Regions from separate parts of the Streptomyces sp. NPDC127197 genome, predicted to be linked through region 2. Evidence: riboswitches for the same ligand, from Rfam matches in the RefSeq annotation. Region 2 holds a riboswitch; the other holds the start of a gene.
What was found. Region 2 has a riboswitch for glycine ahead of gcvT (glycine cleavage system aminomethyltransferase GcvT). Riboswitches for the same ligand answer to the same signal wherever they lie in the genome.
Positions count from the first base shown of each region.

Region 1 (5,808 bases), on a different contig from region 2:
ACTTCGGACGGCCTGCGGGACAACGCGGGGCTGGGACGGTGTGATCTGCGGAAGGCGCCGTGTGGGTCGGTGGTGGGTGGCTTCGGGGCGTTCACATAGGGCAGTGCTGGTGTGCTGAGGGCCTCGGACTCGGCTGCGGGGACCTGCACAGGGCTGGGCGACCGTGTGACCGTTGGAAGGTGGCCTTGGTGACCTGTGGAGGGCGCCGTGGGGGCCGGTGGTGGGTGGCTTCGGGCGTTCGCGTTGGGCGGTGCGGGGCGGCGGAGGGGTTTGCGCGGTTCGGGCAGGGCGGTGCGGGGGCGAGGACGGCTTCCGGTGGGGTGGCGAGGGCTTTGGACGGACCGTGTTGCCGGGTGCAGGGGGCTTCGTCGTGGAAGCGGCATGGGTCTGGGCAGGGAGCGGGCGCGTTGCCGGGGGGCGTCGGGTGGGCCGGTGGGGGTTCGGTGGGGGTTGGGGGAGGCCGGATCGGGGCTCCGATGTCGGCCCGACTACCCAAACGTCCCGGGCACGGCCTAGGGTTGCTGTGTGAACGAGCTCGATGTCGTAGGTGTCCGGGTCGAAATGCCCTCCAACCAACCGATCGTGCTCCTGCGCGAAGTGGGAGGCGACCGTTACCTCCCCATCTGGATCGGGCCGGGGGAGGCGACGGCGATCGCCTTCGCCCAGCAGGGCATGGCCCCCGCGCGACCGCTGACCCACGACCTGTTCAAGGACGTGCTGGAGGCCGTCGGCCAGGAGCTCACCGAAGTGCGCATCACGGATCTGCGTGAAGGTGTCTTCTACGCCGAGCTGGTCTTCGCCAGCGGGGTCGAGGTGAGCGCCCGTCCGTCCGATGCCATAGCGCTGGCCCTGCGCACCGGAACGCCGATCTACGGCAGCGACGGCGTGCTCGACGACGCCGGTATCGCGATTCCGGACGAGCAGGAGGACGAGGTGGAGAAGTTCCGCGAGTTCCTCGACCAGATCTCGCCCGAGGACTTCGGCACCAGCAGTCAGTGAGACGTGGTCGGCCCAGGCGGACGTGAAGGTCCTCGACGGGTCGTCCCCCGGTGGATGACGGCCTCCGTACCGGCAGTTGCCGGCGGCCAGTGAGGGCGTCCCGCGGCTCCCCGCACGCGCATTCGGCTAGCCTTTCCCCGCGGTTGGGCGCGGGAAACCACTCTTAGGGTGATTATCACTCGGCGTGCCGAGTGTGGCGATCGTTGACGCACCCTTGGTGACTGCCTACCGTCGAGAAGGCAGGTCAAGGACGGAGGTCGGCGTGAGAAGCAGCGGCGACGGTACGGGTGGGGGTGCCCCCGGACGCAGTCTCGGGGAGAGCGGTCCGTACCCGCTCCACGGCAGGGCGGCCGATCACACTCCGCAGCGACCGACGCCCATTCCCACCAGCGGAGGGGCGGCGTCCATGACGTCCGAGCAGATCGGCTACCGCGGCCCGACGGCCTGCGCGGCCGCCGGCATTACCTACCGGCAACTGGACTACTGGGCCCGCACCGGGCTCGTCGAGCCCAGCGTGCGGCCCGCCTACGGGTCCGGGACGCAGCGCCTGTACAGCTTTCGGGACGTCGTCGTCCTGAAGATCGTCAAGCGGTTCCTCGACACCGGGGTGTCGTTGCAGAACATCCGCACCGCCGTGCAGCACCTCAGGGAACGCGGTTTCCGCGACCTGGAACGCATGACGCTGATGAGCGACGGTGCGACCGTGTACGAGTGCACCTCGCCCGACGAAGTCCATGCGCTCCTCCAGGGCGGCCAGGGGATCTTCGGCATCGCGGTCGGGGTGGTGTGGCGGGACGTCGAGAGCGCGTTGTCACAGCTGCACGGGGAGCGCATCGACACCGGCGAGACGCTCGTCGGGCACAACCCGGCAGATGAGCTGGCACGACGGCGCAATCGGGCCGTCTGAGCGACGCAGCTGCCCGGCGCCTCTGGTGGCCTGCTGGGCACCGCGTCGGTAGGTGTGCAGGCCGCGCTGTCGTGGCCGTGCCGCCGCATTGTCAGTGGCGTGGTGCAGCATCGGAGATGTGAGAACCGCGCCCACGATCCTGCATCTCGACATGGATGCCTTCTTCGCCTCGGTGGAGCAGGCATCCAAGCCGAGCCTGCGCGGGAAGGCCGTGATCGTGGGCGGACTCGGGCCGCGCGGGGTGGTGGCGACCTGCTCGTACGAGGCCCGGGTGTTCGGGGTGCATTCGGCGATGCCCATGGCCCAGGCGCGCCGGCTCGCGCCGAACGCCGCGTATCTCGTGCCGCGCTTCGGGCTGTACCGGACGATCAGCGAGCACGTGATGGAACTGCTGCGGGCCCTGTCGCCGCTGGTGGAGCCGCTGAGCCTGGACGAGGCGTTCGTGGACCTGGAGGCCGGGGGAGCGGCCTGGGACGAGGAGTCGGCGCGGTTGGCGGGGATGAAGCTGCGGGCCGACATACGGGCCGTCACCGGGCTCACGGGGTCCGTCGGCCTCGCCGCATCCAAAATGCTCGCGAAAATCGCCTCCGAGCAGGCCAAGCCCGACGGGCTGGTGCTGATCGAGCCGGGGACCGAGCGCGCGCTGCTCGGGCCGATGTCGGTGCGGACGCTTCCCGGGGTGGGGCCCGCGACGGGCGACCACCTGCGGCGGGCCGGCATCACCACGATCGACGAGATCGCCGAGGCGGGCGAGGACGAACTCGTACGACTTCTGGGAAAGGCGCACGGGCACGCGCTGTACGCCATGGCGCTGGCCCGCGACGACCGGCCGGTGGTCGCCGAGCGGGAGACGAAGTCGGTGTCGGTCGAGGACACCTATGACATGGACATTCATGACCGGCTCCGGGTGGGGCTGGAGGTGCAGCGGCTCGCGGACCGGTGTGTGCGGCGGCTGCGCGGCGCAGGGCTGTCGGGGCGGACGATCGTGCTGAAGGTGCGGCGGTACGACTTCTCCACGCTGACCCGGTCCGAGACGCTGCGCGGGCCCACGGACGATCCGGCGGTGGTGCGCGAGGCCGCGGCCCGGCTGCTGGACTCCGTGGACACCACGGGCGGCGTGCGGCTGCTCGGAGTGGGGGTCAGCGGGCTCGCCGACTACACGCAGGAGGATCTGTTCGCGCAGGCCGCGGGGGAGCGGGCGGAGGGGCCGGCGGAGGACGTGGTGGACGAGCCCGTGCAGGGTGCGGCCGTGCCGGTCGAGCGGCGATGGCCCGCGGGGCACGACGTACGGCACGCCGAGTACGGGCACGGGTGGGTGCAGGGGAGCGGGCTGGGGAGGGTGACCGTGCGGTTCGAGACGCCCGACTCGGAGACCGGACGGGTGCGGACGTTCCGGATCGACGATTCCGCGCTGGAGCCGGCGGATCCGCTGCCATTGGTGGCGCGAAGACCAGGGGAGCAGGTGGCTTCGGGCACGGAGAGGGGTTCGTCGGTCGGGGGTGAGTCCGGGGGTCAGGAGTCGTCGCCAGCCAGTTTGCCGAAGTCGTGGTCCGGGAGGCGGGGCGGAGGGGCCACGTCGAGGCCGTAGTGGTGGTAGAGCTGGAGTTCCTGTTCCGGGGAGAGGTGACGGCCCACGCCGAAGTCGGGGGCGTCCTTGATCAGGGCGCGGTCGAAGGGGACGTGCAGGCTGTCCTCGATCAGCTCGCTGGGCTCGAGAGGCACGAAGGCGTCCCTGCTGAACAGGCCGGTGCGTATGGCGGCCCACTCAGGGACGCCGGTTGCGTCGTCGAGGTAGATCTCGTCGATCGTGCCGATCTTGTTGCCGTTGCGGTCGAAGGCCTTGCGGCCGATCAGGTTGCGCGGATCGATGTCGGTCTGCACGGGCCCTCCACTTGCTCGCAACTCATCCGTAAGCACTACGAAAGAGCACATTGGGGCACGCGGCCACTCGAACGCCGGGCGTTGACCTCGCTGGTAGTCTGGCAAACGGCTGCTGACCCCGTGCGGGAGAGTCCTCCGGACACCATCGGAGGCGCCGAAGGAGCAAATCCTCCCCGGAATCTCTCAGGCCCACGTACCGCACGGACGAGGTCACTCTGGAAAGCAGAGCGGGTGTCGACGGCTTCCGCTCTCACCGACGGTGCAAGCCGGGCGTCCTCGGGCGGTCCGGTGAAGCTCTCAGGTTGAGATGACAGAGGGGGAGGCCGCCGGGGTACCCGCGCCGTGGTGCCCCTCGAAGGTCGCGTCAGACCAGGAGGCCTCCGCAATGACCGCCCATCGCATTCCGCTCTCCGAGCTCGAACAGGGCACGCCCTTCGAGCAGCGCCACATCGGGCCCGACCAGGAGGCGCGGGCCAAGATGCTCGCGCAGGTCGGCTACGGCTCGCTCGACGAGCTCACCGCCGCCGCGGTACCGGATGTGATCAAGAACGCCGACGCCCTGGACCTGCCGGGTGCGCGAACCGAGGCCGAGGTGCTGGCCGAGCTGCGCTCGCTCGCCGACCGCAACCAGGTCCTCGACTCCATGATCGGGCTCGGCTACTACGGGACGTTCACCCCGCCCGTCATCCTGCGCAACGTGATGGAGAACCCGGCCTGGTACACCGCCTACACGCCGTACCAGCCGGAGATCTCGCAGGGGCGGCTCGAAGCGCTGCTGAACTTCCAGACCGTGGTCGCCGACCTCACGGGGCTGCCGACCTCGGGCGCCTCGCTACTCGACGAGGGCACGGCCGCGGCCGAGGCCATGGCCCTGTCCCGGCGCATGGGCAAGAACAAGAAGGGCCTCTTCCTGGTCGACGCGGACGCGTTCCCGCAGACCATCGCCGTGATCGAGACCCGCGCCGAGCCGACCGGCGTCGAGGTCGTCGTCGCCGACCTCAGTGACGGCATCCCGGCCGACATCGCCGAGCGCGAGATCAACGGCGTGCTCATCCAGTACCCGGGCGCTTCCGGGGCCGTACGCGACATCAAGCCGATCATCGACCAGGCCCATCAGCTGGGTGCACTGGTCACCGTCGCAGCCGACCTGCTGGCGCTGACGCTGCTGAAGTCGCCGGGCGAGCTCGGCGCGGACATCGCCGTCGGTACGACCCAGCGGTTCGGCGTGCCGATGGGCTTCGGCGGGCCGCACGCCGGATACATGGCCGTGCAGGAGAAGTTCGCCCGCAGCCTGCCCGGCCGCCTCGTGGGCGTCTCGGTCGACGCCGACGGGAACAAGGCCTACCGGCTCGCACTGCAGACGCGTGAGCAGCACATCCGCCGGGAGAAGGCGACCAGCAACATCTGTACCGCCCAGGTGCTGCTCGCCGTCATGGCCGGGATGTACGCCGTCTACCACGGGCCCGAGGGCCTGAAGGGCATCGCGAGGCGCACCCACCGATACGCCGCCGTCCTCGCCGCGGGGCTGCGCGACGGCGGCGTCGAGACCGTCCACGGCGCCTACTTCGACACGCTCACCGCAAGGGTGCCGGGCCGGGCGGCCGACGTCGTGGCGGCGGCGCGAGACCGCGGCGTGAACCTGCACCTCGTGGACGCCGACCACGTCTCGATCGCCTGCGACGAGACCACGAAGCGGGCCCAACTGAGCGCCGTATGGGCCGCGTTCGGGGTCGACGGCGACGTCGACGCCCTGGACGCCGGCACCGAGGAGGCGCTGCCGGCCGCGCTGCTGCGCACCGACGACTACCTGACCCACCCCGTCTTCCACCAGCACCGCTCCGAGACCGCGATGCTGCGCTACCTGCGCCGGCTCGCCGACCGCGACTACGCGCTGGACCGCGGCATGATCCCGCTGGGCTCCTGCACCATGAAGCTCAACGCGACCACCGAGATGGAGCCGGTCACCTGGCCCGAGTTCGGGCAGCTGCACCCCTTCGCACCCGCCGGGCAGGCGCAGGGCT
Region 1 is NZ_JBHXVG010000061.1:20,147-25,954, reverse strand. It holds gene ACFVJQ_RS42320 (bifunctional nuclease family protein) at 526-999, shown strand; gene ACFVJQ_RS42315 (MerR family transcriptional regulator) at 1,262-1,906, shown strand; gene ACFVJQ_RS42310 (DNA polymerase IV) at 2,025-3,494, shown strand; gene ACFVJQ_RS42305 (PRC-barrel domain-containing protein) at 3,419-3,787, opposite strand; glycine riboswitch at 3,901-3,996, shown strand; gene gcvP (aminomethyl-transferring glycine dehydrogenase) at 4,173-5,808, shown strand, end outside.
Region 1: linked by a shared signal. The riboswitch ahead of gcvP (aminomethyl-transferring glycine dehydrogenase) and the one ahead of gcvT (glycine cleavage system aminomethyltransferase GcvT) in region 2 are both predicted to bind glycine.

Region 2 (5,808 bases):
AGGTCCTCGTGGTGGGCCTCGGGGTCCTGCCCGACCAGTCCGGTGATGACCGGCGCCAGCACGGCGACCAGAATGAGGAGAAGCACCACGATGCCGCCCGTGAGGGCCAGTTTGTCGCGTTTGAGGCGCTCCCAGGCGATCCGCCCCAAGGAACGGCCCTGTACGGCCTTCGCGTCGCCGCTGACCAGCGCCGCTTCCTCGGCCGCACTCGGGGCCGCTTCCGCGGTCGGCTCGTGCAATGGTGCCGTCATCTGGCAGGGACCCCTCTCAACCGGCGGTAACCGGCCCGCACTTGCCGCTGTAGCGGCGTGATCAGTCCGTCGTACACAGGGGCGCCCTCCGGACGAAGACGCGGAAGAACACCCCTGGAGCGGGAGTCTTCAACGCTTTGGCGATCTGTTGCCAGACTTGACGGTGAATGGATGCGTAACCGTGATGCTGTCCTGGGGTTTCCGTTATCCGGACAGTGGTTAACGGGGGTCGGACGGGGACCAAGTGGAGCGATTGGGACAAGAGGCGCCTTTCTACCCTTGTCTACGCGCGAAGAAGAAGCCCTGGTACGGACCGCGGGAGCGCCAGGGGCTGGTTCCGGTCAGTACCGTCCCTGGGCCGGCGGAAAGCCGTACCCGGCCGCCGGCGCCTGGGCCGGGGCGGCGGCGTGTGCCTCACGGTCGTAGAAGGGTCGGGCGTTGGCGCGCAGCCACATCGCCACCGGGTCGTACTCGTCGGACATCGCGACGGTCGACACCGGAAGCCCGTCCGGGACCGCGCCGATGGACTGCTGCATCATCGTGCGCACCGAGTCGACCGCGGGCGGCGAGGTGTCGTACACATCCAGCCCGATGGCGAGATACGGCGCCCCGAGCGAGGGCTGCACCCAGGCGCGGCGCAACGAGCGGACGGCCGGGGTGCGGTGGGCGTTCTGCGACAAAAGGGCATAGAACTGCGGGATCTGGATGCCGGGTTCGGACAGCCGCAGCGGGCCCGCCGGCTGTCGGTCCAGTCCGGTGGCGATCCGGCGCAGGTCGAGCCAGGGGATGCCGACGCCGCCACCGGGGGCGTGCGGGTTCAGCCAGAGGCCGTAGTGGTCGGGGTAGAGGGTGCGGGCGACGTCGACTCCGTCGACGACCTCGTAACTGCGGTTCCAGCCGCTGGCGGAGAGTTCCTGGGCGGAGGTGACGCAGGGGGCGTAGCCGTAGCCGTCGACCTCCATGTTCCCGTACTGGGCGTCGGGGCTGCCGGCCTGGCCGTGCCACAGCAGCATCCAGACCTGGCCGGAGTTGGGGGTCGCGAGGGCGCGCAGGAGTGCCTCGTAGGCGTCGTAACGCCCCGGCGTCACCTGGCGCAGCATGTGCTCGACCTGGTCGGCCGCGGCGGTGCCGCTCGCGCTCACTTTTTACCGCCCCTTCGTGCAACGCCGTCGTTTGCGCACTAGCTTAAGGCCGCCTACCAGCTCGGGGCTTGGTGTCGTCTTGCGGCTGCGGGTTGTTCGTGGTTGATCGCGCCCACGGTGGGGGTCCCCCCGCTCGAGCGAAGCCGAGAGTGGGGGAGGAGCCGCATATCGATACAGCCCCGCGCCCCTGAGTCGGCTGCCCCCAGGGACGTTTACAGGCCCCGTTGGTAGAAGGGGCGCACCTGCTCGCGCAGCCAGGTGACCACCGGGTCCTGCGCCACGTCCATGAGGACCAGGTTGACCGGCCACTTCACCGGGACCTTGCCCAACGCCCGGCCCAGCGCGTCCAAGGGAGCTGCCCGCAGATCGCCCTCCCACTGGGAGAGTTCGACTCCCACGAACATCACCGGGTCCGCCGTTTCGATCGCCGCCAGGCAGCGACGGGCCGTCAGGACCACGCCGATGCCCTCGAACTCCGCAGACGCCGCCGCGAGGAAGTCGACCGGGTCGTCCTGCCAGTCGGGTTCGAAGAGGCGGACTCGGCCGCCGCTCGTGAGCCCGTCGAGCGGGGTGCGCCCGGCCCGGCACAGTTCGGCCACGGCGGGCGGCGGCAGCGGGATGCCGACCACGCCGCCCGGGTTGACGACGATGCCCGCCTGCGGGGGCAGGCCGCGGGCGAACTCCACGGCCGGGGCCACGGTGTACGACATGTGGGAGCCGACGACCTGCCGGAACTGTTCCTCGGAGCTGAAGACCGGCACGTAGGCCTGACCCTCGATGTCCAGCGTGGGCAGGTCGAGCGGGCCGCTGTGCGGGCCGCCGCCGTTCGGCAGCGGCACCCACACGAAGCTGCGGCCCAGCACCTCGACGATCCGGCCGCCGGCCGAGGGCACACCGAGGGAGGCCGACAGCACCTCCTCCAGCTCGTTGCCGGGCCATCCGCCGTGCGGATGGGGGTGCGCCTGCGCCGGGAAACCCCCGGAAAGGTCCGGGGGGAAGTCCGCCGGGAAGTCGTCCATCTGCCTACCGCCTGCTCCGTACCTCTACTGCGGCTGAAAGGCTAACGCCCCTCACGGGGCGGGTCCCCTCAGCCCACGAAGCCGATGCGGCGCAGGGTGTCCGCCGCCTCCCGGTCGAGGAGGACCGCGCCGCCGCAGCCGTGCGGCAGATCACCGCGTTCCGTGCGGCGCACCAGGCGGCCGGCGGCCCGGCGATGGCGCAGGAACGCGTACCGCGAGACCCCGCGGCCGCGCTCGCGCTGGCCGTCCAGGGCCTGCTCCGGGGTGACGTCGAGCAGCAGCATGTGCAGGGTGCCGCCGCGGCGGCGGGCCTCGCGGGCCAGCCAGGCGCGCACCCAGGCCTGCGTACCGCAGTCGTGCACGACGACGCCCTCGCCGGTGCGCAGGGTGCGGCGCAGTCCGGCGTAGTGGGCGAGACGGACGAGGGGCCGGTAGACCGCGTACGGCAGCCAGGCGGGCATGCGGCCGTCCCAGCGGTCGCGGGTGTCCTGGGAGTCGACGCGCAGTCCGCGCACCGCCCTGCGCATCAGGGTCGACTTGCCGCTGCCGGGCAGGCCCGTGACCACGACGAGGTCGCGGGGCCCGAAGAGCAGCGCATGCGGGCTGCGGCCCTCCCGCTCGCGCAGGTCGCGGACGACGGGTGACGGCAGCGAAGCGCACGCCTCCCTGGCCGGGGCGGTCGGCTGCTTGGGCAGCGCGAGACCCGAGGTGGTGGCGTACGCCGTGGTCCTGTTCACCGTGATCGTCCTCCCCTGGGGCGGTTCACGAGTTCCCATCCCCGTCGAGTGTAAAGAGAAGGTAATGCTCGGTGCCTCCTGTTTCCGTCCCCTTCCTGCAACAGCGCTGCTACAGCATGCCCCGCCCGGCTGTGCGGAATCTGTGCGGCCGCTGTTCGCGGGCCCCGGTAAAGGCCCGGCAAGGTGACCCTGCCGCACCCGGCCGATGCATGCAATGATGGCCGCGCCAACTGCATACCGGCCGTTTGAATCCGCGCGGGAGAGTCCCCGGCAGCACTGCCGTCGGGGCGCCGAAGGAGCAAGTCCCTCCCTTGAATCTCTCAGGCCCCGTTACCGCGCGGGCGAGGCACATCTGAAAAGCGGGCCCTGCGTGCAGTGGCCCCACCCAAGGTGCAAGCCAGGACCGACACATGGTCATGGCGAACCTCTCAGGTTCCGATGACAGATGGGGAGGAACGACCTTCCCGTCATGCCCTTGGAGACCGACCGATGAGCAGTACCGCACTCCGCCGCACCGCGCTCGATGCCCTGCATCGCTCGCTCGGCGCGACGATGACCGACTTCGCCGGCTGGGACATGCCCCTGCGCTACGGCTCCGAGCGCGACGAACACCTCGCCGTGCGTAACCGGGCCGGCCTCTTCGACCTCTCCCACATGGGCGAGATCACCGTGACCGGCCCGCAGGCCGCCGCCCTGCTGGACTACGCGCTGGTCGGGAACATCGGCGGCGTCAAGGTCGGCCGCGCCCGCTACACCATGATCTGCCGGGCGGACGGCGGCATCCTCGACGACCTGATCGTCTACCGGCTCGCCGAGGCCGAGTACATGATCGTGGCGAACGCCTCGAACGCCCAGGTGGTGCTCGACGCGCTCACCGAGCGGGCCGACGGGTTCGACGCCGACGTCCGCGACGACCGGGACGCCTACGCCCTGATCGCCGTCCAGGGCCCGGAGTCCCCCGGCATCCTGAAGTCGCTCACCGACGCCGACCTCGACGGCCTGAAGTACTACGCCGGCCTGCCCGGCACCGTCGCCGGCGTCCCCGCCCTGATCGCCCGCACCGGCTACACCGGCGAGGACGGCTTCGAGCTGTTCGTGAAGCCGGAGCACGCCGTCGCGCTGTGGCAGGCGCTGACCGAGGCCGGCCAGGGCGTCGGCCTGGTCCCGTGCGGGCTGTCCTGCCGGGACACGCTGCGCCTGGAGGCGGGCATGCCGCTGTACGGGCACGAGCTGTCGACCTCGCTGACGCCCTTCGACGCCGGGCTCGGCCGGGTCGTGAAGTTCGACAAGGAGGGCGACTTCGTGGGACGCGAGGCCCTTGCCGAGGCCGCCGAGCGTGCCGCATCCGAGCCGCCGCGCGTCCTGGTCGGCCTGATCGCCGAGGGCCGCCGGGTGCCGCGCGCCGGGTACGCCGTGGTCGCCGGCGGAGCCGTGATCGGCGAGATCACCTCCGGTGCCCCCTCCCCCACGCTGGGCAGGCCGATCGCGATGGCGTACGTCGACGCCGCGCACGCGGCGCCGGGCACGCCCGGGGTCGGCGTGGACATCCGGGGCAGCCACGAGCCGTACGAGGTCGTGGCGCTGCCCTTCTACAAGCGCCAGAAGTAGACACCGGGCCGCGGGTCCGGCGTGACCCCGCGCACATTTCCCCTGCTCACCCGCAATTCCAGCAGTCCCCCATTCACCAGCACTCCCCCGCGTACAGGAGAATTCAGGCCATGAGCAACCCCCAGCAGCTGCGCTACAGCAAGGAGCACGAGTGGCTGTCGGCCGTCGAGGACGGCGTCGCGACGGTCGGCATCACCGAGTTCGCGGCCAACGCGCTCGGCGATGTCGTCTACGCCCAGCTCCCCGAGGTGGGCTCCACGGTGGCCGCGGGCGAGACCTGCGGCGAGCTGGAGTCGACCAAGTCGGTCAGCGACCTGTACTCCCCGGTCTCCGGCGAGGTCACCGAGATCAACGAGGACGTGGTGAACGACCCGTCCCTGGTGAACTCCGCCCCCTTCGAGGGCGGCTGGCTGTTCAAGGTGCGCGTCGCCGAGGAGCCGGCCGACCTGCTCTCCGCCGACGAGTACGCCGCCCACACCGCCGGCTGAGGAGTCGTAGCCGTATGTCCGTACTGAACACTCCGCTGCACGAGCTCGACCCGGCGGTGGCCGCCGCCGTCGACGCCGAGCTGCACCGTCAGCAGTCCACCCTCGAGATGATCGCCTCCGAGAACTTCGCGCCGGCCGCGGTCATGGAGGCGCAGGGCTCGGTCCTGACCAACAAGTACGCCGAGGGCTACCCGGGCCGCCGCTACTACGGCGGCTGCGAGCACGTCGACGTGGTCGAGCAGATCGCGATCGACCGCATCAAGGAGCTGTTCGGCGCCGAGCACGCCAACGTGCAGCCGCACTCGGGCGCGCAGGCCAACGCGGCCGCGATGTTCGCGCTGCTCAAGCCCGGCGACACGATCATGGGTCTGAACCTCGCGCACGGCGGTCACCTGACCCACGGCATGAAGATCAACTTCTCCGGCAAGCTGTACAACGTGGTGCCCTACCACGTCGACGACTCCGGTGTGGTCGACATGGCCGAGGTCGAGCGCCTCGCCAAGGAGCACAAGCCGAAGCTGATCGTCGCCGGCTGGTCGGCCTACCCGCGCCGGCTGGACTTC
Region 2 is NZ_JBHXVG010000040.1:31,821-37,628, reverse strand. It holds gene ACFVJQ_RS37540 (ABC transporter permease) at 1-251, opposite strand, end outside; gene ACFVJQ_RS37535 (enhanced serine sensitivity protein SseB C-terminal domain-containing protein) at 593-1,393, opposite strand; gene ACFVJQ_RS37530 (enhanced serine sensitivity protein SseB) at 1,606-2,412, opposite strand; gene ACFVJQ_RS37525 (AAA family ATPase) at 2,481-3,149, opposite strand; glycine riboswitch at 3,396-3,495, shown strand; gene gcvT (glycine cleavage system aminomethyltransferase GcvT) at 3,639-4,757, shown strand; gene gcvH (glycine cleavage system protein GcvH) at 4,868-5,245, shown strand; gene glyA (serine hydroxymethyltransferase) at 5,260-5,808, shown strand, end outside.